Regions from separate parts of the Enterococcus silesiacus genome, predicted to be linked through region 3. Evidence: riboswitches for the same ligand, from Rfam matches in the RefSeq annotation. Region 3 holds a riboswitch; each other region holds the start of a gene.
The links. Region 3 has a riboswitch for magnesium ahead of RV15_RS02045 (FtsW/RodA/SpoVE family cell cycle protein). Riboswitches for the same ligand answer to the same signal wherever they lie in the genome.
Positions count from the first base shown of each region.

Region 1: linked by a shared signal. The riboswitch ahead of RV15_RS08110 (LCP family protein) and the one ahead of RV15_RS02045 (FtsW/RodA/SpoVE family cell cycle protein) in region 3 are both predicted to bind magnesium.
Region 2: linked by a shared signal. The riboswitch ahead of RV15_RS13380 (MgtC/SapB family protein) and the one ahead of RV15_RS02045 (FtsW/RodA/SpoVE family cell cycle protein) in region 3 are both predicted to bind magnesium.
Region 4: linked by a shared signal. The riboswitch ahead of RV15_RS09300 (phosphatase PAP2/LCP family protein) and the one ahead of RV15_RS02045 (FtsW/RodA/SpoVE family cell cycle protein) in region 3 are both predicted to bind magnesium.

Region 1 covers NZ_JXLC01000009.1:90,357-98,341, forward strand. The annotation lists gene RV15_RS08105 (FAD-dependent oxidoreductase) at 1-1,150, opposite strand, end outside; gene RV15_RS08110 (LCP family protein) at 1,307-2,221, opposite strand; M-box (ykoK) riboswitch at 2,393-2,561, opposite strand; gene RV15_RS08115 (DUF4303 domain-containing protein) at 2,827-3,324, shown strand; gene RV15_RS08120 (DUF4809 family protein) at 3,453-3,845, opposite strand; gene RV15_RS08125 (YusW family protein) at 4,070-4,906, shown strand; gene RV15_RS08130 (WxLIP family cell surface protein) at 4,985-6,025, opposite strand; gene RV15_RS08135 (WxL domain-containing protein) at 6,109-6,711, opposite strand; gene RV15_RS08140 (adhesive domain-containing protein) at 6,747-7,985, opposite strand, start outside.
Region 2 covers NZ_JXLC01000021.1:17,085-25,069, reverse strand. The annotation lists gene nrdR (transcriptional regulator NrdR) at 1-113, shown strand, start outside; gene RV15_RS13395 (replication initiation and membrane attachment family protein) at 126-1,532, shown strand; gene dnaI (primosomal protein DnaI) at 1,532-2,461, shown strand; gene RV15_RS13385 (hypothetical protein) at 2,574-3,044, shown strand; M-box (ykoK) riboswitch at 3,201-3,371, shown strand; gene RV15_RS13380 (MgtC/SapB family protein) at 3,863-4,573, shown strand; gene RV15_RS13375 (GNAT family N-acetyltransferase) at 4,606-5,103, shown strand; gene mgtA (magnesium-translocating P-type ATPase) at 5,268-7,985, shown strand, end outside.
Region 3 covers NZ_JXLC01000002.1:179,882-187,866, reverse strand. The annotation lists gene rnhC (ribonuclease HIII) at 1-669, shown strand, start outside; gene budA (acetolactate decarboxylase) at 713-1,426, opposite strand; gene alsS (acetolactate synthase AlsS) at 1,440-3,104, opposite strand; gene RV15_RS02050 (glycoside hydrolase family 3 protein) at 3,322-5,544, opposite strand; M-box (ykoK) riboswitch at 5,849-6,018, shown strand; gene RV15_RS02045 (FtsW/RodA/SpoVE family cell cycle protein) at 6,296-7,474, shown strand; gene RV15_RS02040 (FtsW/RodA/SpoVE family cell cycle protein) at 7,471-7,985, shown strand, end outside.
Region 4 covers NZ_JXLC01000011.1:96,808-104,792, reverse strand. The annotation lists gene RV15_RS09300 (phosphatase PAP2/LCP family protein) at 88-1,668, opposite strand; M-box (ykoK) riboswitch at 1,937-2,104, opposite strand; gene RV15_RS09295 (ABC transporter ATP-binding protein) at 2,277-4,118, opposite strand; gene RV15_RS09290 (ABC transporter ATP-binding protein) at 4,135-6,516, opposite strand; gene RV15_RS09285 (MarR family winged helix-turn-helix transcriptional regulator) at 6,516-6,962, opposite strand; gene RV15_RS09280 (Lrp/AsnC family transcriptional regulator) at 7,333-7,728, opposite strand; gene RV15_RS09275 (hypothetical protein) at 7,845-7,985, shown strand, end outside.

The sequences.
Region 1 (7,985 bases), on a different contig from region 3:
GTGCCCCTAAAAGTTTATGGCTCTCTTTTTCAAAAATAATTTTACCAAAAATTGTTTCGCTTCCAGAAAATAAGGAACTTTTTTGCTGAACATGAGCAATGGAAATTGATTGTTCATAAAATGCTCCCTCGGCTTCCGTCAGTCCTGTGCTTGCCACATAATGATCAACAAGTTTCGTACCAATCGTACGTATTGAACCCACAAATGGGGTGGTGAGTTCAATAAGATTTTGAGCCACAACCAATCCTGTTCTGACCGCGTTATTCACCAAAGGGATATAAAACGATTCCTCAGATAAACTATAAGGCACTTGAATGCAATCACCTATCGCAAAAATATCCGCTTGAGACGTTTGCAAATAATCATTCACAAAAATGGTTTGATCGGTGTGCCGTTTAATATGTTCGTCTAAATAGCGTAAATCTGGCCGCACATTCATTGCAAAAATCGCACTATCACAGAATAATTCAGACTTCTTTGTTTTAATCAAAAGACCTTCATCAATATCGATGACTTTTTCCACGGTTTCATCAAAATGAAAGACAACACCTCGAGCACTCATCTCTGCTTGTACAGGCTGGATCATCTCCTCATCAAAATACTTGAATAATAAATAATCCATGCGTTCAAAAAGATGCACTTCTTTGCCTTTTTTCAGCAATGTGTCAGCGGCTTCTCCACCAATTTGACCACCACCGATCAAGGCGACTTTGTCACTGTTTTCCAATTGTTCGATTGCTTGCCGTACACCTGGTAAAAACTTATATTTTAAAACCTTCTCCGAATCACTACCGATAATTTGCTGAGACCATTGACTAGAACCTGTCGCTAAAATCAATTTATCAAACGACATAAAAAAATCAGACCCGTCTTTTTCGTATTTAATGATATGCTGTTTTGAATCCATACTCACGACTTTAGCATTTAGTAGTAACGAAATTTCATTGTTTACTAATTCTTGTTCTGAAATAAATTGAGCCGTTTCAATTGGATCGATCATTTCATTAAAATAAAGATTGATGCCGCCAGGTAAATAACCGATCGTTCGCTGTTTATCGATCAATTGAATTTCAGCTTTTGGATGTTTTTTTCTGATCGCTAAAGCAGCTGATACTCCAGCAAATGAAGCCCCAATAATCACTACTTTCATAGTAAAAACCTTCCTTCTAACAAAGTAAACCGTTTTCTTAAAGAATAGCATACACATGCTCTTATCGCATAGAAATAAGCTGATTTGTTTACCTGTCTACAAAAAAATGATCTACCTACTCAGTATAAAATGAGTAAGCAGATCATCAGTCTACTATTAATTATCTTTCATAAAATCCTGAATTGCTTCAGCATTCTGTTGTTCATCAAGTTCGATGACACTTCCAGATTCTGTGTAATCATTAAAGTTCCATGATCCTTCTACCGGAACAGATAACGATTTTAATGGCTTCACGTTTCCAGAAAGGAAATCTTTCGCCAAATCAATCAATAAACTGGTTGGCACATTTGTATCGATTTTTCCAACCATTTTCCCTGCAACCTGAGGCAATTCCCAGACTGGAATCAAATCTTTAGACTGCTCAACTAAAGCATCCATTACTTGCTGTTGCCGTCTGATTCGACCAAAATCGCCTTCTTCATCCATTCTAAAACGAGCATACTGCAATAGGCTGTTACCATGCAAAGTTTGTTTTCCTTTTAGAATATCCACACCATCTAAGTTGATATCTTTTTCGGAATCGATCGTGACCCCTTTGGGATAAAGTTCATCGATAATATCACTGAACTCTTTAAAATCCATCACGACATAATAATTGATTGGTAAATCAAAATTCGTTTTCAGTACATCTTTAGTCATTTGTGCGCCGCCATATGCGTAGGCTGCGTTTATTTTATCTAGTCCGCCATCAGGAAATGTGACATAACTGTCTCTCATAATCGAAATCAATTTAGGCTGTTTGGTTTTCCCATCATAGTGCGCAACCATTAACGTATCTGAACGCCCTTGATCTTCATCATCATCTCTAGAGTCATTCCCTACAACCATGACCGTCAATTCTTTATCACTCGTTTGTTCATCACCAGTAAAGTTTTGATTCTTATTAGGAAGTTTTGATTCACTCTCTTCTTTGGCCGTTTGAAATGAAATAGCCGCATAACAGCCAACACTCACAGCCACCAGGAGAATCGTTAACAAGGTAATAATCATTATTTTTACAGATTTTTTCATTATTTATTCCTTTCTACACATAAAAGTTGGGTAGGTTACTCTAGCCCTTGAAACTAGGTAATTTCAAGGTTTCCTTGGATAAAAGAAAAATCCCTCACCAAGAACACTCAGCGAAGGGATTAGATTACAGGGTTAAATTTATGACATCTGCCATTTATTTTCAACTTACCTTGATCTTCTCTTCGTTGAGTTTTAGCACTATATAACGTAAAAAGCATTGCCTTTAGCTACTTTGAAAAACGCCTTAATTCGACGAATTTTGTCCTACCCGTACCTGTCTTTCGACATTTCTGAGCAGTAGCCTATGTTTATATAGGAGCCTCACCTAACAAGTATTTAATTCATTTTAAACTATAAGCGTATCGAATCACAAAGTCAAATTAAATTTTATCGAAACGATTCGCTTGACCAACTATGTTATTAAACAAAAATGACGCTACATTTAGCACTGCTGTGGCTACTTCAAACAATAACAAGACTTTTAACCTAAACAAATCTTTATACTTTCTTAAAACATCTATTTTAGATCAATTATCATGTTTAGATAGACATTCACCGCATTATCTGTTTCAATGTTTAAAAGACAAAGCACTTGGAGGTCACCCATGGAAAATTTTTTAGAAAAACAACAGGAATTTTTTTTCAATTTTTTGACTGATAGTATTGATAACTTTCTATTGGAGCAAACGGATGAAACATTTTATGCCTTTGCATTAGACTGTAATATTCATGAAGAAGGAGAAATAAACCTTTGTATCAACTCGGTCGATCTTTGGCAAGAAACAACGAATTATTATACAAATAAAGGCTCTAATGAATCCCAACTAAACGACATGAAATATAACGCTCGTGACTGGGATGAAGATCAACGGATCGCTTCACTTCATTTATTTGATGATTGGGTGGAAGACGATCAAGATATTGAGACTGTTCTTGAATGGCTTTGCCAACAAATCGTCCTCTTAACTGATAGCGAAACGTTTGAACGAATCAAGAAAACAGAAGACTTCAAGTTATTTGTTTACGATCATAACGAAAACAGCTCTGACTCACAAGAACGGTTTGAAAAGCTATCTACATCAGACTATTTTCAAGTAGACTAACCATAAAAATAAATTTTATGAGTTTTTCCCTCCTATTAACTGGCAGTTTTGTTTATAAAAAGCAGTGGCTGTGAAACAAAAATTCACTTTTGTTTCACAGCCTAAACTTAACCTGTTCTTTTGATCTTCTAAAAACTAAAAGCTAATTCTTCAATCTTAAAAAGAGTCACTAGAAGTTCATTGACTTTTTCTGCTAATTTATTTTCATCGATAATCTGATCTTTTGTTTCTATTTTTGCTGTATCATTTGAATAGGTCAGAAAATCATATTCTTCTTTAAGTGTCACTTGGTAATTTTCTTTTTTGTATAGTGTATAGTCATCAATAACATCCATCTCATATTCTCGTTTATAGCCATTTTTTAAAACAATCGCTGTTATCAAAGAATTGACAGTCAATGTTTCTAACGGAATCATTTGATCCTCGATCATCAACATATAATTTTCATCCTCAATAATTCCACAAGCATTACAGCCTCCATCTAATAAATTAACTGTTTTAGTAATTGTCGCTTTTTTCATTAGTACAGATCCTTTCTGATACTTTCATCATGTCTCATCCCATTATATCAAAAATCAGACTTCATAAAAAATATATTTTCTTTAGATAAATGCTTCCAATTATTAATATATTTTAAACATTATGAGAAATCACTCATATATATTTACTTTATATTTAGTTTGGATAATAATATAAGTAAGCTACTATTTATAAAACAGTAGTAAAAAAGAGGAGGTATTTTTTTATGAAACTTTTTAAAGGTATGATGGTTGCAGGTTTAGCAATCAGTTTATGTTCCGCTAGTTTGGCAGTGGTGTCAAGCCCAGCAGACGCAGCAACGGTGGTAGAATCAAATTACAATAAGACAATCACTTTATTTAATAAAGCAGATATCTTAGAGTACACTGGTTTATCATTAACTAGTTCAAATGTATCATCAGTTTACAATGAATTAGTTAAAGCAAGCACATGGGAAGCAGCTGGTTATAGTTCATCAGAAGCAGCTGTGATTGCAAGAGATTTCGGTAGAAACTACTACAAATCAGTAAACTTGTTACAAAAAATGACGTATCAAAAAGATTTACACCTTAAAGTTATCTTAATTACAAAAGGATATGTAAAAGCAGAATTTGGTTTACAATCTTACTATGTACCAGAAACTGAAACACCTGAAATTGACGTTCCTGAAGTTGATGTACCAGAAGTTGAGGTGCCTGAAACTGAAACACCAGAAGTTGACGTTCCTGAAATTGAGGTTCCAGCTGAGAAATCTGATTTGAAAAAATTAGAAATCCAAGTAACATATACGACTGGTCAACAAATCCAATTACAATATCAAGTAAATTCTAATGGTACTGTTAAAGCACAATACCAAGACAAATCAAACAAAGTTCAATTACAAGGTAGTGCTGCTGAAACAAAAATTGAAGGCATCATCGCTGGCTTAGATTTAAAAAATGGTAGCGAAAAAACAATCACTTCACACATTTTAAACAAATTAGGCCGTGGTGCAAGCTACAAACAATTCCAATACCAAGGTCAATTTAACGATAATACACAAGTTAAATTCAAACTAAAATAAGCAGTAAAATCATCAATCATCACAAATATAGCCCTCATTTTCTCTAGTCTAGAAAATGAGGGCTATTGTTTGTTCAATTTATTTTCTCTTTCGCCACAAAATATACGTTTGTATCAGCACTAGTAACGCTAATAAAATAACTATTAAAATCAACCACAAAGGAACCTTGTTTTCTACCTTAACTGCTTTATTTTCTTCATTGATAAGCTTCGCTTGCTCTCTTGTAATGTCAAACTCATTTTCAAATTCCCATCGCTTTCCATCTTGACTGATTTGGGTTTTACTAATATATTTTCCTGGTTGTAGTTGTCTTTTGATTGGTACAGGAAAATCCATTACTGAGTCTGGTGCCATTTCCAACGATTCTTTTTCTAGCTTGATTAAAGGCGTCTTCTCTCCTTTTTTTCGAATCATAATTTTTAGCGCCATCTTCTTTGAAATAGCAGCATTCTTATTACGAATTGAATGGATCACAGAAATTTTCTTCCCTTGTTTAGACTGCGCTACCTTTACTGAATTCATTTCATACTCAGGCAAAATTGTAGTATCCGTCTCATTCAACACGACGCCGACAACATAATGAAATCGTTGCTGAATGGTCACGTCTTTATTTTTCACTTCACTTTCAGGTAAGTTTTTCGTAAAACGTAATCCACCGACAACAACGCCATCATATTTTTCTTTTGGCATCTTCAAATGAAAACGTGCAATTTTTGTTTCGTACGGCTGTATAGAAATAGTTGTTTCTAGCACTTTGACCAGAGATTCAAAAGGATATTTTAAACTTTTATCTTTAATTCCTTTTAAGGTATAGTCAATCATTCCTTCTTCCGTTGTTGTTGCATTTATTGCACTGACTGAAACTGTGATCGGTGCATCTTCTGGATTCACTAATTTGACTTGTAGCTCTTGTTCTTCTTCTGGCAACATTTTTAAATCAAAATAAGATTTATTAATATCGACTTGATTCTGTGGAATCACTGCTTGTACATAAAAACTGTTTGTTTCATTACTTTTTTCTTGCGCTAAACCAATCTGTATAGTCAATAAAAATGATAAAAAAATAAGTCCAATCGAAAATAATGTATAAGTAAGCTTTGATTTATACCAACCTTTCATATAAATCACTCCTTTAATTTAATCAGAAAAAGAGAGCAGAATTAAGTACTACTCATCCACTCTCTTTAGATCACACTTTGATTCTATGGCGCATCCGCCAATGTCCAGTCGATCGTAGACGTATGTTTACCAAGGGTTGCCATTGCAGCTGGCACATCTAGTGTCACGCCTGTATTTTCAGCATCTGGCCAAGTAAACGTCCACGTTCCGGCTCCAGCACCAGCGGTAGCTGTTGCAAATGGGGACGCAGTTTCGGCACCACTTGTTAACTTAACGGTGTTAACAGGTGTTGGTGCGTCCGCATCACTATTTGTTCCAGCTTGTGTATTTTTAAAGTTCAAGCTAGCATTCGGTAAAGAAGCGGCAGCGGAACTATTTTTGAACCCATTTAATTTCCCGCTAAGTTTCCACCCTGCATTTGTTCCTCTAGCATCTGAAACAACAACATTGATCGCACCAGGATTTGTTGGGACGTATGAGGCATCATTCACTGAAATCGTCTGTGATGCATAGCTGATTGTAGAAACAGCTTCTAATGTTAATGCACCTGGCGTAAAAGTGACATCTAAATCAGTTGCCTTATTAATATCAGCAGCTGAAGCAGACTGTCCTAAAAAGAATGTACCAAAAACAACCGATAATAATAAAACTTTGGAACTAGTGATAAATAACGTTGAACTCTTCATTTTATACACCCTCTCTTTATTGATAAAGCTTATATTTATTTGGCACCGACAGAAACAATGATTCTACCGCTTGCTGCTGTTTCAGTGCCAAGTGTTGCCGCTGTATTAAAGGTGATCGACGTACCTGCTGCTAGCTGACGACCGGAAACATCTAGTGAAAATGTGCCATCTGCATTAACTGGTGTTTCTTCATAAACATTTCCTGGAAACCTCACTCTAACTTTAAATTGGGTCCCTTCTGGAGGATTCGTGATCTTAACTGACCCTTTGATTATTGCATCACCAACAAAAATTGGCGCTACAACTGGTGCAGGAACAACATAACCTTCTAAAGACGGAATCTTACCAACTGCAAAAACCACACTGTCACTTTCTTTGCCTTTCAACGATTGAGCATGTTCTGCAACGGTTACTAATCTTAGCGGATTGCCTTCTTTTAAGTTTTTATCTGCTACAGGAATCAAGAAAGTACCGTCATTTTCAATCGCTACTTTTCTTACAGAACCATCAGGAAACTGAACGTGCATAAATAATTTAGTCCCTCCTGGAACATTTGTTAATACAATTGAACCTGTGATAGCCTTACTTCCTTCGTTTACAGCTTTGAACTGTGGTTTTGGCACTTGATAGTTTTTCAACGGATCAACGATCACTTGTTTGACCTCAGGCTCACTGACTTTTGTTCGCTTACCATCACTCGCTTCAATTGTTACACTTAATCGGTCGTTGCCTTGCGGTTGATACTTATCAAAGGGAATCGTAAAGCTGCCATCTTCATTGAGTGAAGCAGTTAAATTCGTGCCATCAGGTAATGCCAGTTTAGCAGTAAAAGTCACACCACTTGGAACAGGTTGAGTTAGAGCAACACTACCACTAAGACTAGGTGCGCCTTCTAAAACATCACCAATCACTGGTTTTGTAACTACATAGTGTAAAAATGGATCCGCTACTACTTGTTTGATTTCCGGTTCGCTGACTTTTGTTTGTTTCCCGTTACTTGCTTCAACTACTACTTTTAATTGATCATTACTTTGTGGTTGATAGTCACCAAAGGGAATCGTAAAATCCCCATTTTCATCAATGGAACTTGTCAGGCTTGTTCCATCAGGCAACTCAACTTTTGCTTTAAATGTCACGCCGTCTGGTACTGGCTGAACGATTGCAACATTTCCAATAAGGCTAGTTCCGCCTTCTATAATATCCGCTACAATTGGTTTTGCGATTGGGTATTGAATAAACGGATCGGCTATTACTTGTTTGATTGTCGGCTCACT
Region 2 (7,985 bases), on a different contig from region 3:
TCCGATTTGCCAGTGTCTACCGTCAATTTAAAGATATGAGTGTGTTCTTAAAAGAACTGCAGGGAATCGTTGATAAAGCAAAATCTTCAAATTCAGATACAACGAATGAATAAGGAGGTCTTTCCTTGAAAGACAATTGGAAAGAAATCCGTCCTAAAAGTATATTTAAAACAGCGATTGCTTCTCCCTTAGCGGATCAAGAACAAGCGGTATTGACGCTTTTATATCAGCCAATAATTGGTGCGCAAGCATTCAGCTTATATTTAACACTTTTATCAGAGATTGATGAGTCGGGAATGAGTGAATCTCTGTTTCATGCCGATCTGATCACGATGATGGATATCAGCATGAAACAAATTGAAGCAGCTAGAATGAAATTAGAAGGTATTGGCTTATTGTCGACCTTTGCCAAAGAGGATTCCGAATTAGGCATCCATTTCATCTATCGTTTAAATCATCCTGAAACTGCTGAGCGTTTTTTTAAAGATGAAGTATTGTCATTAACACTGTTAAATAGCGTAGGGCAAAGAAAGCTAGATAAGTTATTTGATCACTTTAAGCCGAAATATCTTAATTTAACTGGCTTTGAAGAGGTATCAGTAGGATTTAAGGACATCTATGTCTTCAAAGAAGAGCAAATCGTGTCTCAAAGCAAACAGCTAAGTCAAATGGAGCAAGCTTTTGATGATCCAAGGCCTGCCGGAAAACCAAGTGCCGTCAACGAAAGCTTTGATTGGTCCTATTTTGTTCAAGGAATCGAGAAACTTGGAATCAAGCTTCCAGACAATAATACTGGATTTAAAGAAGAAGTGTTTGTCTTTCATAATTTATTTGGCATTACAGAATTGGAAATGATCGATTTTTGTTCTAAATCATTTGATTATTATACGAGTAAGATTGATGTCAAAGACTTTGAACGAGCAATTTATAGAACCTATGATCCTGATAAAAAACAAAGACTTAGTGAGTTTCAACAGAATGATTCGGTGGATTTATCTGCTGAGGATCAACAAACGTATCGCTATAACTCATTAAAAATGAACGGCTTTTCAACTCAAGATATCCAAATGATCATGGATAGTGAAAAGAATTTTCCACTAAATTATTTGGAAGCTTTAAAAAATGAACGTGGTGGGTATACAACTCCTCAAGAACGTTCGTTGGTCAAGTATTTGGTGAGTAAATCTGGTTTGCCTAATAGTGTGATTAATGTATTGATCAATTATGTTTATAATATCCAAAAACAACCCACACTAAAAGCGGACTATATCAATCGAATTGCTAATGAGTGGGCACAAAGTGGTATTTTTTCACCAGAAAAGGCCATTGAGCATGTGCGTGAAATTGCTAAAAAAGGCAAGGAACAAAAGCAAACAAGACAACGATATGGTCAAAATAATCGACCGATTCGTCAAGAAACGTTGCCTGACTGGGTAGAAAATCCAGTTGAGGAACAAAAGTTATCTAAAGAAGAGCAAGCAAGATTGGATAAAGAAATTCAAGATTTCTTGAGTAAAGGAGGCGACAAATAATGGAAGATGTAGGCAAAGAAATGTCAAAAATCATTCAAAATAGAGATATGAACGAACGGTACAATGAGCTTGTTGAAGTTGTCTTAAAAGATACAGATGTGCAACAGTTTATTCAGGAAAATCGCGAGCGATTGACGGACGATGATGTTCGCAAAAGCTATTCAAAACTTTATGAATTTGTTCAAGAAAAACGTAAATATCAGCTGAATGATCCAACCATGATTGCTCCTGGATACGAGCCTAAATTGACCTTGAATTTCCATTATATTGATGTCACCTATGTACCGACAGAAGCGCTTATCGCTAAGCAAAAAGAAGACGAAATTCGTAAGCGAGTGCGTGCAATGGATATGCCAAAAGATGTTCGTGAAGCTAGTTTAAGTAGATTCGATACAGCATCCCAAGGTCGCGCTCAAGCGATGGCTGAGACAATGAAATTTTTAAATGAATACACGTCAAAACCAAAAGAATTTCATAAAGGGCTTTATCTTCAAGGAACGTTTGGTGTCGGAAAATCGTTCTTGTTGGGTGCAATAGCTAATAGTTTAGCTGAGCGTGGTTTTGTTACGACGATCGTTCATTTTCCAACATTTACAGTAGAGATGAAGCAAGCAATTGGTAAAGACATGGTTGGACCAAAGCTAGATGCGGTCAAGAAATCACCAGTTTTGATGATTGACGATTTAGGTGCGGAATCAATGACTTCTTGGATTCGTGATGATGTATTGAGCGTTATTTTACAATATCGAATGCAAGAGCAATTAGTGACGTTCTTTTCATCAAATCTTGATTTGAAAGAGTTAGAGAAACATTTATCCGTGACGCAACGCGGAGAACAAGAACCTTTGAAAGCTCGTAGAATCATGGAACGTATTCGATACTTGGCAAAAGAGATCACGATGTCTGGCAATGATCGAAGAAATGGTTAAACTGTCTAGTCGCTAGACAGTTTTTTTGTATCCAATAATCTTACAATTCTAGGAATGGACTGATATGAATGCGATCGTTTATAATAAAGTATCACTATTGGAGGGCGAGTTTATGAAAAAAATCGTAGTATCATTATTGTCGATTTTGACATTAATTTCTTTAGGAGCCTGTGCTGAAAATAAAAAAGATACATCGAAAGGAAGCAGTGAAACTATATTGACTAGTAACAAAGAACAATCAACTGAACCTACATCTAGCAGTTTAGACAAAGAAAGGTCGCAAGCAGTTTTTACGGCTGTCTTAGTTGAAGATGCGAAGAAAAACGAAACGGTGGATCAATCGATTCGCTTGGTTTTAAATGAGGTCAAAGCAATTGAAGATCCCGAAAAAATCCTTGGTATGATGAAAAATGAGGGAGTTATTTTAAATGTCTCAACAAACCAATTAGCTGATGATGTTACAGAAGAAAATTTGAAAGCAGGGGATAAGGTCCAATTTACTTTGGTTGATTTACCTGCTATGACGATGTCGATCCCACCACAAGTTGCTGGTAATTCAGTTGTGAAAGTAGAAAAAATTTAATAAAAAATTTAAAAAAACAGATGACTGAAAACGTAAAAAAACATACGTTTTTAGTGTCTGTTTTTTTGATATTTGAAATGATTAAAAAATAAAATTTAAATAAAAGTGTTGACAGTCATTTTAAAATGATGGTATAGTTTCACCTGTAAGATAACTAAATAGATTTGTTAGGTGAGGCTCCTATACAAACACAGGCTACTGCCCAAAAACATCGAGAGATGCCAATGGGTAGAACAGGGATTGTCGATTACAAGGCTTTTCATAAGGTAGCTAAAAGCTCTGCTTTTTACGTTGTATAGTGCCAAAACTCAACGACTAGATCATGCAGGCTTTTTTTTGTGCGCCTATTTATGACCTTCCGCTGAGTTTTGGCGGAAGGTTTTTGCTGTGAATCACTACGATTGGCTTCGCCAGAGTAGATGATGAACAGTACTTGGCGACCAAAGGGAGAGAAGTAACCTTAGTCCTGAATCACCATAATTCGTTACGACTGTATCAAATTCTAAAAGCTTTAAGAATAGACCCACTATGATTAAACAAGGGCCAGAGTAGATGATGAACAGTACTTGGCGACCAAAGGGAGAGAAGTAACCTTAGTCCTGAATCACCATAATTCGTTACGACTGTATCAAATTCTAAAAGCTTTAAGAATAGACCCACTATGATTAAACAAGGACCAGAGTAGATGATGAACAGTATTTGGCGACCAAAGGGAGAGAAGTAATCCATTAAAAGAAACAACAAATTTCTCCAAAATGATGAAGCAGATAGTGAGCATTCCTTAGTAAGCCACGAAAGATAAGACCAAAAAGCCTAACATCCAACAAGCAAATCTAAGAAAGGAGCAAACTTATGCATTTTTAATCAGTATTATTGCTAGTATTTTTGCCGGAATGATTATTGGAGCAGAAAGACAATGGCGGAAAAAATTAGCTGGTATGAGAACGATGACTTTAGTGACATTTGGTTCGTGTCAATTTGTCTCATTGTCTACATTGATCCAAGACGATAGTAGTCCGACAAGAATAGCAGCACAAGTAGTTAGTGGGATCGGTTTTCTTGCTGGGGGAGTGATTTTAAGAGAAGGGTTTAGTGTGACAGGTATCAATACAGCGGCAACTTTATGGTGTTCAGCAGCAGTTGGTAGCATGATTGGAGCTGGGTTTGTGATTGAAGGAGTCCTTTGTGCGGTTGTTTTAATGTTAGTCAATATCCTGTTAAGAAATTTATCTCTCAAAATAGATGATTACACGGTTCAAAGAGAAGACAAACAAATAGAGTCGATCCATTATCTTTCAGTGATTGCGAGTAATACTTGTGAGGTCATGCTTAGAACAGAAATCATCCAATTGTTAGATAAATATTGTTTAACATTTACTAAGTTTTCTTGTACAGACCTAGCAGGAAAAAAAGTCCGACTATTTTTGGAAATCGAAGCGACAAGAAATGGCACACTTGCTGTCAATACGATCATTTCAGAATTATCTCAGCTTTCAGAAATCATCGAGATTAATCAAATGAATAACTAAAAGAATGGAGGAATCAACATGGTAAAGCAGCGATGGTGAAAATCGTAAATTGGAATAGTGAAGAATATTGGGCAGGAATAAAGTTAAGAAACCAGTTGCTAAAAACAAGTGCAGGTAAAGCTTGGATTAATGACTTACCCTTAAATGAAAAAAAGGACATCCATATGGCAGCGATGATTGATGGAAGAGTGGTGGGAACATTACTTCTTTCAATGAAAACTCAAACAGCAGCTCAAATCAAACAAGTGGCTATCGATGAAAGCTATCAAGGGTTTGGCCTAGGAAAAAAATTGCTTGAATCTGCTGAAAGAATTGCAGAGCTGATGAACTTTCAATCTGTATTTTTAACTGGACGTAAGCAAGCTTGGGGTTTTTATGATCATTTTGGGTATCAAAGTGTCGGGTGTGCGTATTCAGATGGACAAGTGATTTTAAAAAAATTCGAGAAAAGGTTTTACGCTAAAAATAATATAGGCAAGCTTGGAATTATTAAACATATAACGCTAAAGGAGATGGAAACAAATGGATGACAGTAGTCAGATGATCAAGGACTTATGTAAAAAGAAACCGTTGTTAAAGATATGTGAATACTATTGTCTATTTGTTTCTAGTATAGTCAAGTAACTTCCTCCGATAACAGCCTCTCTTTTTCCATGAGTCCGTTCCCTAAAAAATACAATATCATTGAAATCAAATGAATGATTGTGTTCTGACAATCGTTTTTGATTTCAATAATCAGAGTTTTAGAAAGAAGGAGAAACAAATGGAGAAAAGAGAATTAGTATCAAAAAAGAGCAATCAATCGTATGAATATTTTGCAAGAAACTCAATTGAAAATATCATAACGTATTTTAAATCTTCTAAAGGAGGACTAACGCATCAGCAAGCCATCCTATCAAGAGAAAAGTACGGAGAAAATATCATTACACATGGTAAAAAAACACCATTGATTGTTGAGATAATCAAAGCATATTTTACCCCTTTTACGATTGTCCTCCTTACATTAGCAATCATTTCGTTCATCACTGATTATGTGATTGCAGCGCCTGAGGATCGTGATCTTGTTGGTGTTTTGATTATTTTAGCGATGGTCTTGATCAGTGGAACAATGACCCTGATTCAATCGGTTAAATCAAATCAAGCAGCAGAAAAATTGAATAATTTAGTAAAAGTTACAGCAACTGTCGTTCGCAGAAAAAAAACAGTAGAACTTCCCATAGAAGAAATTGTTTGCGGAGATATCGTAAAATTGTCAGCAGGAGATATGATTCCGGCAGATATACGATTAATGAAAACCAAAGATTTATTTGTTTCTCAATCAGCTATGACAGGTGAAAGTTATCCAGTAGAAAAAAGAGCAGACTATAAACTAAAGGTGAACAGTGTTGAAACAGAATATGAAAACATTGTATTTATGGGCAGTAATGTCATCAGTGGTAGCGCCGAAGGAATTGTAGTTTCAGTGGGAGAAGGTACACTTTTCGGGAAAGTAGCGCGAGATGTTTCTGATAAAAATCCTCAAACAAATTTTGAAGTAGGGATTAGCAGAACATCGTGGTTATTGATTCGGTTTATGTTAGTGATGGCACCTGCAGTATTTTTGATCAATGGCTTAACAAAAGGTGATTGGTTTGAAGCCTTTCTTTTTGGTTTGTCTGTCGCGGTTGGTTTAACACCAGAAATGTTGCCGATGATCGTCACGACCAATCTTGTAAAAGGTGCGTCAAGTATGGCGAAAAAGGGAACTATTATTAAAAACTTAAATGCAATTCAGAACTTCGGTGCAATCGATATTTTATGCACAGACAAAACAGGTACACTGACTCAAGATAAAATTATCTTAGAGTATCATTTAGACTGTGATGGAAAAGAAGATAGTCGCGTATTACGCCATGCTTTTTTCAATAGTTATTATCAAACAGGATTGAAAAATTTAATGGATGTTGCCATCATTGATGCAGCGAAATCAGAATTATCGATCGATCCTTCTGATTATCGAAAAGTAGACGAAATTCCCTTTGATTTTAAACGTCGTCGGATGAGCGTCGTGATCGAAGATGCCGCTGGAAAAACGCAAATGATCACGAAAGGTGCTGTAGAAGAAATGTTGGACATTTCAAGCTTCGTTGATTATCAAGGAGCAGTCACTCCATTAACTGAAGAACTTAAAAGTGAAATTTTAAAAACAGTTGAAGCGTTAAATGAAGATGGCTTACGTGTATTGGCGGTTTCTCAAAAGACAAACCCTGCGACAATTGATGAGTTCTCTGTTTCTGATGAAAATGAAATGGTATTGATCGGCTATCTTGCCTTTCTTGATCCACCAAAAGAAACAACGAAAGCTGCTTTAGAAGCCCTAAAAAATCATGGGGTTGGTGTGAAAGTATTAACTGGTGATAATGCATTAGTGACAAAGTCGGTATGTAAGCAAGTAGGATTAGCCAATGAAGAATTAATCACTGGCAACGAAATCACACGAATGAACGATTTTGAATTAAAAACGATCGCGGAAAAATATAACATTTTCGTAAAATTAACACCGCAGCAAAAAACAAGAATCGTTCAGGTATTAAGAGAAGCTGGGCATACAATTGGTTTCATGGGTGACGGAATTAATGATGCCCCTGCAATGAAGGAAGCAGATGTAGGAATTTCTGTTGATACTGCAGTAGATATTGCAAAAGAATCGGCAGATGTCATCTTGCTGGAAAAAGACTTGATGATTCTTGAACGTGGCTTATTAGCAGGTAGAACGACTTTTGGAAATATCATGAAATATGTCAAAATGACAGCGAGTTCTAATTTTGGCAATATGTTTTCAGTCGTTGTTGCAAGTATCTTCTTACCATTTTTACCAATGCTACCACTACAATTGCTGTTTTTGAATTTGATTTATGATATTTCTTGCATGTCGATACCGTGGGATCATGTTGATGATCAGTACTTGGAACAACCTAAAAAATGGGATGCGTCAAAAATCGGTTCCTTCATGACATGGTTAGGACCCACTAGCTCAGTTTTTGATATTACGACGTATTTGTTAATGTACTTTGTTATTTGCCCGCAATTAGTTGGTGGCAATTATCATGACCTAGCTCCAGCACAACAAGCGACTTTTATTGCAATTTTCCATGCGGGTTGGTTTGTTGAATCACTTTGGTCGCAAACATTGGTGATCCACACATTGCGGACACCCAAAATACCATTTTTACAAAGTCGAGCATCGTTTATTCTAACAACAATTACTTCATTAGGAATTGCGGTAGGAACGATTTTACCATTTACAGGATTTGGTCAAACTTTGGGCTTAGCTGAATTACCACTAAACTATTTTGCATGGTTAGCTGTAACGATAGTCAGTTACTTGGTGCTAGTGATGATCGTCAAAAAATTCTATGTAAATCGTTTTGGT
Region 3 (7,985 bases):
AAAAATTTCAGCCAGCTTTCTGTTTTAGGTAGTGATGAAGTGGGCAACGGCAGTTATTTCGGTCCAGTCACAGTTTGTGCCGCTTACGTCGATAAAACAATGGTGGCAAAATTAAAAGCTCTTGGCGTAAGAGATTCCAAAGAATTGACTGATCCGCAAATCATTCAACTATCTGCTGTAATCAAAGAATTAGTCCCTTACAAATTATTAATTGTCGAGCCAGAAAAATACAATCAAATCCAGCCAAAATACAATGCTGTTCACATGAAAGTCGCATTGCATAATCAAGCGATCCACTTGTTGTTGAACGAAATTGCGCCGATTAAACCAGAAGCGATTTTGATTGATCAGTTTACACCAGAAGCAAATTACAAAAAATATGTGCGCAGTGAACAAAATCAAGTCAGCGAAAAGTTATACTTCATTACCAAAGGCGAACAATATCACGTAGCGGTTGCTGCCGCTTCGATCATTAGTCGAGCAGCTTTTTTAGAAGAATTAGAGAAAGAGTCAAAAGAATTAGGGATGAAAGTGCCTTCTGGTGCCGGAGCTGTTTCTGATAAAGTTGCAGCTAAAGTGTTGGCAAAAGGCGGCATGGAATTACTAAGTAAGTATGTAAAACTTCATTTTGCAAATACAGAAAAAGCAAAAAAAATTGCTTCAAAATAACAAAATGCCTAAGACATTATCAAAATCTGTCTTAGGCATTTTGTTATTCTGCTTCTTGAATCTCTTTATCTAAGTCAGCATAATCGATTGCCGTATGAATAAAGGTTTCATCATTTTTAGGAAAATGCTGCAATAAAGAATCCATTGGTTCGATCTCAATTGTGCCAGACTCTAATACAAAATCCATTAAATGTCCGCCAAACGTTTGCTCATCGTCGATAAAATGCAAATGAAGATCGGCTGCGGCAACACCTTGAAACAATTCAGGTGTAAAAAAACCAACGATGGTGCCAGTAACATCTTCTTTTATAAACTCAGGCTGTTCTTTAGATACTTCGACTAAGCGTTTATATGGTTTTTGTTGTTTCGGCATTACGCGAATATGAACTTCTTTGAATTCTCCATGAATTTTAATAGCATGAAAAAGATTTTCGCTCTTCAATTGTTCACGGATCAATGTGTTGATTTTTAAATTATCTACAGGACCGTCCACTGAAAAAGTGATTGTCGGTTTAAATGTCGTCACAGCAGCGTACGGTGTTTCCTGTTTTTCATCGAGTGCAATCAACGCGCCATCTTCACGGCCTTGATAGGCTTTCCCCTCTAAAATAATCAGTTCTCCATCTAGACCAGATAATGTTCCAATCCCAAAGTCCCCTTTTTTTAAGATATTAGCGATTGTTTCAGTGCCATCCATTAAACCAGCCATTAGCGCACCTAAAGTACCGTGTTGATATAAAATTGTTTCTTTTGTCATTATACTCACCTTTCTAATAAAACTGATCTGGTAAAATTGTTTCGCCAAGTTTTTCATTGTCTCGATAATCAATTGGAATATCAATCACTACAGGCCCCTCTGTGTCGATCCCAGTTAAAATCGCCTCTTTCAGTTCTTGAGCACTTTCAGCTCTTAAACCTGTTGCACCAAAAGCTTCAGCGTATTTCACAAAATCAACAGGTCCAAAATCAACCCCCGAAATTCGATGGTATTTTAGTTGTTCTTGAAATTCTACCATGTTATAGCGGCCATCATTCCAAATCAAATGAATGATTTTCAGTTGCTTGCGAACGGCAGTTTCAAGATCTTGAGCTGAAAATAGGAAGCCACCATCACCCGAAATGGATATAATTTGTGTATTTGGTCGAACCAACGCAGCTGAAATTGCCCAAGGAAGCGCCACACCTAATGTCTGCATACCGTTACTAAACAGCAAATGTCTGGGCTCATAGCTTCTAAAATGACGTGCCATCCAAATATAATGACTACCCACATCAACAGTAACGGTCATTTCATCGGTTACAATGCTTTGAAGTGTGTCGATAACTTCTAAAGGATGGATCAAGCCAGTTGTAGTTGGCTTTTTGACACTATCCCGCTGAATCAATTTTTCATGCAGTGAATGCAAATATTTTGTAGCGTTTTCTGGCAAGACTTTTGCTTCAATACTTGGTAGCAAAACCGTCAACGTTTCGCCAATATCACCGACCAGTTCTCGTTCTGGCTGAAAATATTGATCAATCTCAGCAGGCGTATCATCGATCACGATGATTTTAGACTCTCCTTCTGCATTCCAATTTCTAGCTTCATACTCGATCGGATCGTAGCCAACAGCAATCACTAAATCACTACGTTTTAATAGCATATCACCTGGTTGATTGCGAAATAAACCAATCCGTCCGAAGAAATGCTCTTCCAATTTTCTAGAAATCACTCCTGCAGCTTGGAACGTTTCAACAACCGGGATCTTGGTTTTCTCAACGATTTCGCGAAGCGCATTTGCTTCCTTTTCAGTAGAAGCTCTCATTCCTACCAACAAAACAGGCAATTCTGCTGCTTGGATTTGCTCGGAAAGATATTTGATATCTTCAGTTGAAGCAGAACCGATTTTCGGATCATTCAATGGTTTGATATCAGGTGATTCGACCGTTCCATCCACAACATCCTGAGGAATACTAATGAAGCTGGCGCCTTTTTTTGACGATTTCGCCAAACGATAGGCATTTGCTAGAACTTCTGAAATGGTCTCGGGGTCTTGAATTTCTGCACTATATTTAGTAATTGGTTCAAATAAGGCAGCATTATTCATACTTTGATGCGTTAATTTTAGTAAGTCTCTGCGTTTCACTTGGCCACCAATTGCCAGCACGGGGTCACCTTCTGCTGTAGCTGTAACTAATCCTGTTGCCAAATTACTTGCACCTGGACCACTTGTAGCAACTACTACACCTGGATTTCCAGTCAAGCGCCCAACTGCCGCTGCCATAAATGCTGCGTTTTGTTCATGTCGTGTGACAATCAATTCAGGTCCATCATCGACTAAGGAATTAAATAGACCATCGATTTTTGCCCCTGGAATTCCAAAGACATAATCGACTTGATGATTCTTTAAACTTTCTACAATCACTTCAGCACCGTTTCTGCTTTTTCTGACCATCTGTTACACTCCTTTTATATAGATGTTACATTGCAATAAAAACCAATGATAAATGTAAAAATATTAATAAAATAATTCAAAACTTATATTTTATGATACAGATTCATAACCTGTAACACTTTTACATTATAGCACTCAAACTATTTTTTGTTTAATCATTTGTTTGACAAAAAAACAGCAACGAAATGGTTAGATTTCATCGCTGCTTCTAGTCATTCTATTTTCGATAGTGCAACCGCTCATCTTCAATTTGATGTTCAAAGTCCATCCCATAGCCAAAATCATACACATGCCCTAATTCATCTTTATGACAAATCAGATCCAATGGAACATCTTCTTTTTGTTGTTCAACGGTTTCCATATCGGCGGGCATTTGAAATGGTAACAATCCAGACGGCATATATTCGCCGCTCAAAACACTCAATATCGCTTGTGTTTGGACACCAAAATCGGCAATAATGCTCTCCACAGCCCATTCAAATTCTTTAACGATTGTTGGATTTTTCATCGTGAGAGAAACGATGATCGGCAAATCGGGAAATTCTTTTTTGAGTGACAAAATCGTTGCAAGATCTCCGCTATTGGCTGCTGTATTGCTTTTATTGACATACGATCGATTTTCTCCAGCTAAGCTTTCTTCACGAGCAAGTTTGGCAGTATACGGCTGATACTGTAAGCTGATCGGTAAATAGCCATTTCCTTCAGCTTCACTTGAATAGCCAACTGTTTTAGGCGACGCTAAAAATACTAAAGCAACTTCAGCTTTTTCTGGTGAGTCGACTAGTTGAAAATACTTTTCTACAAAGTCTGGGTTGATCGGGTTCTTTTCACACGCTGGTTGAATATTGCCAAACCAATCTGCCGACTCGCCGATTTTCTGTTTTGGTACGTAAATTTTCGTTTGTTTTCGTAATGGCAATACATGCTGTTTATTTTTCAATAAGACCAACGATTTTTGCTGTGCTTTATAACCAATTTCCATAAAATCAGGATTTCCAACCACTTTTTCTGAATGTTCTGGGATCAAATATGGATTTTCAAAAAGACCCGTTTGAAAAATGTTTTTCAATAGGCGACGGGCAGAAATTCGGAACCTTTCTTTCATCACCTGTGCTCCCTGTTCTGCAACGCCTAACTCATAAGCCGCCAATACAGGCGCAATGTCATTATTCCCACCAAATTGATCAACACCTGCCGTTAAAGCTTTATAATGACGCTGTTCAACCGTTAAGGCTTCTACTCCCCAGCTTTTCCCACCAATAAATTGATCAAGCTTGACAGCATCCGCTGTAATTGACCAGTCTGTACAAACAACTCCGTCATACTCATATTTTTTACGCAATAAATCATTAATAATATACTCACTAAAGCCATTGCCAACATTTTCTTGATTTTTTTGATCTTGATCATAAGAAATAGTGTAGTAAGGCATCACGGCTGATGCTTTATCAGTTCCATCCCCCAAGGCAAAAGCTCCCTTAAGAAACGGTTGTAAATGTTCCTCGAAATTATGCCCTGGATAAACCGCATATTTCCCATAACCATAATGACCATCACGCCCCGCTTCGCCACTGCCTCCACCTGGCCAATGTTTGACCATCGCATTTACACTTTCTAGTCCCCAGCCGCCTTTTTCATGGTGAGTCGTTTGAAATCCGTCACAATAAGCTTTAGCTAATGCTGTCACTAATTTCACCCCTTCGCCAAAGGTTCCTGAAAAACGCATCCAGCGCGGTTCTGTCGCTAAATCAATTTGTGGTGATAAGGCTGTCGTAATCCCTAACGCTCGATACTCCTTACTAGCAATTTCTCCAAATTGCCTAACCAATTCAGGATCAAACGCCGCAGCCAAGCCTAATTGTTCTGGCCATTTTGAAATATCCCCGCCAGCACCTGCATTAAACTCTGTATCTGCATTTGTGCTGTGTCTCGGATCAGAACTAACATTTACCGGTATACCTAAATCTAAGCTTTCTGCCATGGCTTGTAAATTATTGGTCCATTCCGCAGCGATTTTGGGAGAGTCGACTATTGTTAATAACACATGACGGATATGATCCTCTTTTAAAAACTCTTTTTGCTGATCCGTCAACTTGGCAAGCGAACCATTGTATTCGTCTAACGTTTTTCCGTTATATGTTCCAGAAAACATCTTAACAAAATGATTTTGCTTTTTAGAAACAGTTTGGTGCCTGCTGTACAGCATTAAACCTGCAATTTGTTCAACAGATAATTTCATTACTAGGTCTTCTATTCTTTCTTCAAGCGGTAAACGCCAATCTTCATATGGATCTAACACCCCATTTTGATTCAAATCCTTAAACGCAAAACCATCTTTTTCAATCAGAGAAACACCAGAATTTTCAGCATAGCCAAGGGTTGCCCCATTTTCATTTTCAACAAGTATCCAATTTCCTTGAGACGTTTTTTTATAGCTCATTTCATTTCCTCCCATTTCTGCGTTAAAGTAAACGCATACTTTTCCTCTTCTATCTTACAATGTTTTGCAACTAGAAGCGATAGTCATTTTTGATTTAGAGATTTTTTACTTACTTAAGAAAGGGTAAAGAAAATTTCCCGTGCTATTTGTTTAATAAATTGGCGATTCTTGGTAGAAGCCTCTAGCAGATAGATGCCTTCCATTAAAATAGCACTGATTCTTTATTTCGAGCAGTTATATTATAAAAAAATTAACATTTATCGCATTGACTTAAATGCAGTTATTCACTATATTTAAGGCGATCTGAATAACTTGTTAGGTGAGGCTCCTATGGAAACACAGGCTACTGCTCAAAAATGTCGAAAGACAGGAATGGGTAGGACAGGAATTGTCGAATTAAGGCTTTTCACAAAGTAGCTAAAAGCTCTGCTTTTTACGTTTCATAGTGCTAAAACTCAACGATGAGAATGATGAAAAGCTCTATTTGTGCTGAATTCAATCCCCCTTCGCTGAGTTATTTAGGCGAAGTTTTTTTGTATTGATCAATAATGTTGTCAGCTTTAACTATCTAGGAGGTGAAAAAAATAGAAACAAAGAAATCTTACCGGAGAGACGCTGATTTTCTTTGTCGTTATGAAGCTTACTTCATCATTAGCCCAAGCAAAAAGAACTTTTTATACCACTATCAAAGTCGATTCCTAATGCAAACTTTATTTGATGATCAATTAAAATGATTAGCGAGGAAGAGAACATGAAGCACCCAAAAAAATTATCTAAACTACACTATTTAGACTTTTATATTTTGATTCCTTATTTGATTCTTTGTATCGTGGGTATTTTAATGGTCTATAGCTCTAGCTCTTACCATTTACTTGATAGTGAGCTTGGAACTGCCAGTAAAGCGATCAAGCAAACGACCTATTTTGCTTTCAGTCTAGTCTGTATGAGTTTTGTTTACCGAATCAATCTCACTATTTTTCGTAAACCAAAAATAATGCATTTTATACTTATCTTGACCTTTCTTACGCTTATCGCGTTGCCGTTAATTGGGACAAGTGTTGGAGGTGCAAAACGTTGGATCAACCTAGGTGTGCTTTTATTTCAACCATCTGAATTAGTTCCTCTTGTGCTAGTGCTTTATCTAGCTGCAAACTTAGCTAAAAATGACACGTTAGTACCCTTTTCTTTTAAACATCATAGGAACTCACTATTAATTTCAGTCTTCTTTATGTTTTTGGTCGCGCTTCAACCGAACATCGCTGGAGCATCAATGATTTTTATTTTGGTTTTCGTATTATTTTTATCAAGCGGACTCTCTCCTTGGTTTATGTCATTAGCCTTGATTGGCTTTGTTGTCATAAAACGATTGGGTACGATGCTATTATTGTCACTTCCAACTAACTGGATGCCGCAAAAGTTTAGTTATCTAGTCACGCGGTTTGAAGTCATGCAAAACCCCTTTATTGATCCAACCGGTAAAGGATTCCAAACCTCAAATGCCTATTATGCAATGCATAACGGTGGATTTTTCGGCCGTGGTTTAGGCAACAGTATTCAGAAAAAAGGATTTTTACCAGCAGCAGATACAGATTTTATTTTTGCCATTTGCATTGAGGAATTAGGGTTGCTTTTTTCTTTAGGTATTTTATTTTTGGTCTTTTCGATTGTCGGACGCCTATTTTTATTGGCAATAAAATCAAAATCACTCTATTACTCTTATCTTTACATCGGTTGCGGAATGTTGCTTTGTCTGCAAGTCGCTGTAAATGTCGGTAGCCTCTTAGGTTATATTCCCATGACAGGCTTAACGTTTCCATTTATTAGTTACGGTGGCTCTAGTTTATTAATACTAAGTGTCACGCTTGGTATTGCCTTGAATGCTCGCGGCACCGAAATAAGAGAAAGCGTTTGGCTAGGAGGGATGGTATGAGAAAAAGCGTTATTTCAAAAAATGAAGCAGTGAATTATGCTCTACTCTTACCTGTTTTCCTGTTGATACTCGTTGGATTCATCGCTCAATATGGTGCATTTAATGCGGATCCGGCAGTTGAGTCAATTACACCTTTATTGAAAAAACAGCTTTTGTGGGCTCTTTTAGGAATCGGTGCAATGTTTGCTACGATGGTCATTCCAATAAAATATTTATGGAAAGCAACACCTGTACTTTACGGCTTATCCCTGTTTTTGATGGGATTACTTGTGAAATTCCACGATCCTGTTATGGCAGCAGCAACTGGAACAAAGCGTTGGCTTCGTTTAGGACCGTTTTCCTTTCAGCCTTCAGAATTTATGAAGCTTGGCTATATTTTAATGTTAGCTTATATCGTAACGAGAAGAAGACAAAAATCTTCAATCGCTTCGACTTTAAAAGAGGATTTTCGATTGTTGGGTGAATTATCTCTTGTCAGTCTACCTGTTCTAGCGTTAATGTTTTATCAAAA
Region 4 (7,985 bases), on a different contig from region 3:
TCCTCCACTTCTATACATCAGATTATAGCAAAAGAAAAAGCAGTCTGACAATCGGAAGTTGCAAAATAAGAAGTTAAAAGAATCTATTTACGGTATAGCCAATTGGTGTTTTAATTCTGTTATAACTTTTGCCTTTTCTTCATCTGAGATACTTTGATAGGAAATACCTTCTTCGCCTGTGTAACCATCTCCAGTAAATCCTTCACCTTGCATTTGATAACTTTCAATATTCTCTAAAGCTTTCTGATAGTTTTTCATCAATAGCATCATTTGATCCAGCGTCATATCCGTTTGTCCATTTTCCCCAATTACATCAAGCAACTCTTGGTAACGAAGGACATTTTTCACAGAAGTTAATTCTTTAGTAAGCTGAATCGTTACCTCACGCTGTCTTTTTTGTCTGCCATAATCACCTAGTGGATCTTCATAGCGCATTCGTGCATATTGTAACGTTTCCCAACCACCTAAATGTTGCTTTCCTTTTGGATAATGAATCCCTTCGGCGTCAAATTCAAAATCATTATTCACTGTCACACCACCGACAGCATCACTCAAAGCCGCTAAACCGTCCATATTAATGACAAAATAATGATTGATTGGAATCTCTAAATAATGCTCGACGGTTTCGATCATCATCTCATCGCCACCGAAAGAATGTGCGTGATTGATTTTGTCATAAACGCCATCTTTACCGATAATCTCTACATATGCATCTCGTGGAATACTAGTAATCGTTGTTTTCTTCAATTGATTATTGACAGTTGCGACCATTATCGTGTTTGCTCGAAAATCTGTTTTTCGCTTTGAATCATTTGCAATACCTAAAAGTAAAAAACTAACTGGCTCACTCTTGCCTAGCTCTACAGATTTGGTTTCTCGATTTAGTGGTTGATACATTTTATCCGCTGTCTGTTGAACGTTTTTGAACACGTTGGCACCATATACTGAGGCCCCGGCAACGATTAGTAAAAGGAACGTTAAAAATCCTAAAATTGTTTTCTGAATAAATCTTTTTTTAGAATCCGTTGTTGCAAATTTTCTGCTTAGATAAAATCTTTGCAGGCAAATATATGAAAGACTTACCCAAGCATAACTTAAAAGAAAACCGCCAATTACATCACTAGGATAATGCACTCTTAAATAAATTCGACTTAAACCTATCACAAGAGCATAAATGATCAGTCCATTTTTTAATAATCGATAATTTGGGGATTTTGTTTTGTAAATCGCTTGGACACTCAACAGAATCGAACATACCAAGCACATCGCCAAAAGAGAATGCCCGCTTGGAAAACTATAGGACGTTTTTTCAACCAATTGTGTGACATTGGGTCTTGTTCGGGCAACCAGATGTTTGATAATAAAACCTAAAGCACTGACAACTAAGACATTGCTGCTCATCCAAATTGCCAACAATTTATGTTTATTTCGCCATAAACCAAATGAAACGAGCAAACTTATGATAAAAACAGGAACAATCGTTGCAATTTTAGCAAAGACGATCACAAAATCAGTGATTCGCTCATTGGGTTTCCAATCAAATCGATAAATCGCAGCATCTAAATTGTTAAACCATGAGACATTTTTTACCACTAATAAGGTTAGTACTGAAAAGAATACAATGCTTAATATAGTAGGCGTAAATGTTTTTTCTTTCAATTTATTCATGTAATAAATCCCTTCAATCTTATATTCAATCTGATCATAAGCTCACAATTAGTCTACTTGAATATCTAGCAACAATAGTGATAAAGTAAAAACCGCTGGAACTTATTCTCCCAATAAATAGCAGCGAAGTATTCAGCGATTATTTCCGTCAAAGAGCACTCCTAAAAAACGCAGGCAGATAACTAAGACGTTAAAAATGAAGGAAATAGACAGGCTATTTACTAAAATAAAAAAAGTCAAACATTTTTTCCTAAGACGTTTGACTTTCAATCAATCTCATCGTCTGAGTTTTAGCACTATACAACGTAAAGAAAAATTCTTAGCTATTTTATGAAAAGCCTTAATTCGACAATTCTTGTTTTACACATTGGCGTCTTTCGACGTTTCTGCGCAATAGCCTATGTTTGTATAGGAGCCTCACCTAACAAGGTTATTTATCTATTTATTTTGTATAAAGAATACCGCTGGAAAGAGTTTTATTCAAGTTATTTTAAGCGTCTTTATTTTTTCTTAATTTAAAATTAAGTAAATTTATGGCACCATTTTTTTGAGTAAAGAAAAAAGCACTCATCAAAATAATTTTGACAAGCGCTTCTTTTAACTATTTGTTACTCGTCTAACTCTTCAAACTGAGAGTTATAAAGTGACGCATAGTAACCACCTTCAGCAAGTAATTCTTCATGTGTTCCTTGTTCTTTGATATCGCCATCTTGCATATACAAAATCTTATCTGCATCTTTGATCGTTGATAAACGGTGAGCGATAACAAATGACGTACGACCAGCCATTAAGTTATTCATGGCCCCTTGGATCAAACCTTCTGTTCTTGTATCAACAGATGATGTTGCTTCATCAAGAATCAAAATCGGTTTGTCCGCTAAAATAGCACGAGCAATGGTTAACAATTGTTTTTGACCTTGGGAAATATTTGACGATTCTTCATTTAATTCCATGTTATAGCCGCCAGGTAATGTTTGGATAAAGTGGTGAACATGAGCGGCTTTAGCCGCTTCATAAACTTCTTCATCCGTGGCATCTAAACGACCATAACGTAAGTTTTCCATAATGGTTCCTTTAAATAACCAAGTATCTTGTAAAACCATCCCAATATTTTTACGTAAATCTGCACGGTTAAAGTCTTTGATATTATGACCATCGATTTTAATTGCACCCGAAGTCACATCGTAAAAACGCATCAATAGTTTAACCATTGTTGTTTTACCTGCACCAGTTGGTCCAACGATTGCCACTGTTTGGCCTGGATCAACATGTGAACTGAAATCATTGATAATGATTTTATCTGGCGTATAACCAAAACGAACATGTTCAAAGTCGACCATTCCTTTGGCTTTATCGATTTTAACTGGATTTGGTACTGTTTGCGCTTCTTCGTCCTCTTCAAGGAATTCAAAGACACGTTCAGCCGCTGCTGCCATTGATTGAAGTAAGTTAGATACTTGAGCCAATTGCGCAATAGGTTGTGTTAAGTTACGAACGTATTGGATAAACGCTTGGATATCTCCAACTGTAATCGTTCCGTTATAAGCTAAAATCCCACCAAAAATTGCTACCGCAACATACCCTAAATTTCCAACAAAGTTCATGATCGGTTGCATCAAACCAGAAAGAAATTGTGATTTCCAAGCTGATTTAAATAAAACATCATTTTGTGTTTTAAATTCTTCAAGAGAGTTTTCTTCATCATTGAATAAACGTACGATATTGTATCCGCCGATTGTTTCTTCGACTTTACCATTAATCACCCCAAGATATTCTTGTTGTGTTTTAAAGTATTTTTGCGAATTTTTCACAACAATTAAAATCAAGATCATTGAAATCGGTACGATCAAAATAGCAATCCCTGTCATTTGCACGGAAATTGATAGCATCATCACGATAACCCCAATGATGGTAAAGACTGATGTAATCAATTGTGTGATTGATTGGTTTAGGGATTGCCCTAAGGTATCGACGTCGTTGGTGATCCGAGATAACACTTCACCTGTGGTCCGACTTTCAAAATAATTCATCGGCATACGATTGATTTTTTCTGAAATTTCTTTACGCATACGATACGTGATTTTTTGCGAAATCGTCGACATGATCCAACCTTGTATGATTCCGAAGGCTGAAGCCACTAAGTAAAGTCCTAGCATGAAGATTAAGATTCCACCGATTTTATTGAAATCAATACCGCCAGTTCCTTGGTATTTTTTAATCAAGCCATTAAATAATTCTGTGATTGCTTGTGATAAGATTTTTGGACCCCAAATATTAAACACGGTTGAAGCAATTGCAAAGATCATTACAAAGAAAACGGGTATTTTATAAGCACCAATATAGGAGATTAATTTTTTTAGTGTTCCTTTAAAATCTTTGGCTTTTTCCACTGGAGCGCCATTCCCAGGTCCGCGTCCGCCACGAGGGCGATTTTGTGTTTGTTCTGCCATTATTATTCGCTCCTCCCTACTCTGCTTCTTCTATGCCTAATTCAGCATTACTCAATTGTGATTGGGCAATTTCTTGATAGACAGTGGATGATTTCATTAATTCGTCGTGTGTTCCATGATCTACAATACGGCCTTCATTTAATACGATAATATTATCCGCATGAAGGATCGTCGAGATTTTTTGAGCAACGATAATTTGTGTGGCACCTTTGATATTTTCTGATAAGGCCTTACGTAAGGCTACATCCGTTTTATTATCAAGTGCTGAGAATGAATCATCGAAGATCAAGATTTTAGGATTTTTCGCTAAGGCACGAGCAATGGATAAACGTTGTTTTTGTCCACCAGAAACGTTCGTTCCGCCTTGAGAAATTTCACGATCATAACCTTTTTCATTTGAGTCGATGAATTCTTCAGCTTGGGCAATTTCCGCTGCTTTGCGCATTTGTTCATCAGAGATATTGGCATCACCAAACTTGATGTTTGATGCGATATCACCTGAGAAGAGGATGCCTTTTTGCGGCACAAAACCAATGATTTCATGTAATTTGTGCAAGCTCATTTCACGAATATCGATCCCATCAATTGTAATTCGTCCACCAGTTACATCAAACAAACGCGGAATCAAGTTAACGATCGTAGATTTACCTGAACCAGTTGAACCGATCAAGGCAGTTGTTTGACCTGGTTTAGCTACAAAGTTGATATGATGCAAGACATCTTCATCAGCATCGCCATAACGGAATTCTACTGCTTCAAATTTCACTTCACCTTTAAAGTCATGATCATCTTTCGGATGTTCTGGATCTTTGATTGTTGGTTCTGTTTCAAGGACTTCTTCCACACGACCAGCAGCAACATTGGCACGAGGTAGAATGATTGAAACCATTGATAACATCATAAAGGCCATCACGATTTGCATCGTATAAGTGATAAAGGCCATCATATCCCCAACTTGTAGTTGACCGTTATCCATATTATGTCCGCCGACCCAAACGATCAAAACAGAAATACCATTCATCAATAACATCATGACAGGCATCATAATAGACATTGCACGGTTAACGAATAATTGAGTTTTCATTAAATCAGTGTTGGCACCATCAAAACGTTTTTCTTCAAATTTTTCACGAGAAAAAGCACGGATAACAGGTAAACCAGTAATGATTTCACGAGAAACCAAGTTCACTCTATCGACTAAGTTTTGTAATGCTTTAAACTTAGGCATCGTTGTTAATAGTAGACTTCCCACTAAAACTAAAACAGCGGCTACTGCTACACCGACGATCCAGCCCATACCTGTTCCTGTTTGATAGACATTGTAGATCCCACCAATACCTAAGATCGGTGCGTATAACACGATACGCATGATCATCACGATCCCCATTTGCATTTGTTGGATATCATTCGTATTACGTGTGATCAATGAAGCTGGAGAGAATTTCTCCATTTCAGTATTTGAGAATTGTAATGTTCGTTCATATTGACCCACACGCAAATTTCGACCGACTGATGCAGCCACGAGTGAAGCAATCAATCCAACAATAATTGCAGCTACTGCAGAAACAAGGGTTAAGAGAACCATTTTTGTTCCTGTTTTAACCATATAATCAGTTTGAATTTGTTGTGTATCCATGTCTAGTGCTTTGTATTCACCCAGCGTTAATTGAATCCCCACGGTTTTCATTGAATCTGCACCTAGATCACCTAAGCCTTTTTTAGTTGCTTTACGAGCTGCTTCAACTTTAGCTGGCATAGCGTTTGTCGTTGTTTTGATTGAATCAGCTAAAGCTTTGGCTTCAGCACCTTTTGTTTGCGCTTGAGCCGCTAGGTCTTGGGCTTCTTGGCCTTTTTCCATGGCTGTTGCAGCATCTTTTGCTGATGCAGCCACTGCACCGGCCGCTTTAGCTTGTTCGCCTAAGGCTGTTGCTTCTTCACCAAGTTGTTTGGCTTTAGCGGCATCTTCGCCAATGTTTTTATACTCTTCGATGATTGCTTTGGCTTCACTTCCGCTTGATGAATCCTTTGATTGAGAAGTTGCCAGCATCATCATTGGCAGATTAAAAATATCTGCTAGTTTGGCTTCTGTCATACCGTTTTGAAGATTTAACTTATAAACTTCAACTTCTTTTCCATCGATTTTTTCAGTCGTTAGTTTATAGTTGTCTTCAATTGTTTTTTTCTCATCATCTGTCATGAACATTTCAATTCCCTGAAGAGTTGTTTTCCTGATTTTTTCAGGTGTGGAATATTCAAGCCCTCCTTGTTGGATACCGATATCAACGATACCCGATGTTAATTTTGGTAAGCTTAAATCACTATTTGCCTGTACAACTAAAAGCACAAGAACTGCGATGACCGCATACCAGTATTTGCCGAGATATTTAAAAATCTTCACTATTGGTCACCTTCCTCTTTCTGGGAAATTTGTTGGGAGTAATCTACGAATTTCGCAGTCAGCTTAATGAACTGTTTCGTATCTGTTTCTCCCATTAGTTTAAAAATCTGCACAATTTTATCACGCATTTCTTTCTTTTGCAGCTTAGCGGCTTTTTTACCGCAGTCTGTTAAAGTAACGTTGATCCGACGGCGATCATCTGGGTCCATTTTGCGTTCGATTTGCCCTTTTTTTTCTAAACTGCCCAAGACGACAGCAATACGAGCGCTAGACAGATTCAGTGATTCAGCTAGATGTTTGGGACTAGTGGGTTTATTGTATCGTGCGAGAAATTTGATGACAATACTTTCACCTTGATTACTTTTTTCTAGTCTGCTAAATGCACTATGCCGATTTCGAACCATTAGTCGCATCAGTTCTTGTTCAGCCTCTTCTGCGTATGACATATGACTCCTCCTTTTTTCAAAATAATTACTTACACCATTAATAGCTAACAGTGTTAGTAACTAATGCTGTTTGATATTAACGCAAATAGGCTTTAATGTCAATAGAGTTGGTTTAAAAAAATATATGAATGCGGTTTTATTTCAAAAAATTAAAAAAATGTTCAAAATTTACTTTTAGTTATTAGTATTTTGATTAAATAAAAGAGCCTGAGACAAAACTAAAAATCAGTTTTATCTCAGGATCTAAATCCGAATAAACGGCGAGACAAAAGCAGCTCCTTCGGAAATAAGCTGAAATTCACAAAAATTTGAAGAATAATTTCCGTGAATTCCTTCTTATTTCTCGGAGTTAAACGCTTTTGTCTCGACCTCATTTTTTTGCATTCCTAACCACCGAATCTACACTACAACGCGCCCATTTTGAGACTACTTCAATAAATTCTTTTAATCGTTTCTGATTAAAGTGAGCAACAACGAGATAACAGGCATGACCACTTACTTTGTAAAACGTATCAATTTCTTCAAACCTGTTGATCATGCTTTCTATAGCAGAGAACTGATTATTCTCCATAAAAATACGAATGAACTGTTTTTCTGCGTGTTTGATTGTGATTGTATAGTTTTCAATGATTCCATTGTCTTTTAAATAGGTAATCCGTTGACTGACTGCTTGTCCAGTTAGATGTACGATTGCTCCGATTTCTTTATTTGTTAATTTAGCATTTTTAGTTAGCAGTTGTACTATCTGTTGATCTAAATCATCCATTTTGTATTTCCTTTCAGTTTGAAACTAATTGGGTTTTTATTCTTTCACCAGATTATGTCTCTTTCCTTCTAGGCTTATTATAATAGATTCATTATATAAAATCGAGGTGTTAAACGATGAATCAGAGATATTTCAATAGTCAAAAACAAAAAATCGAGGCTTTATCGATCATTGGAAAGCTTGTCGATACATTAACTAAACTAGAACAGCAACCTTTACGAACAGTACTTATTGACCATCAACATAAATTACTTTCC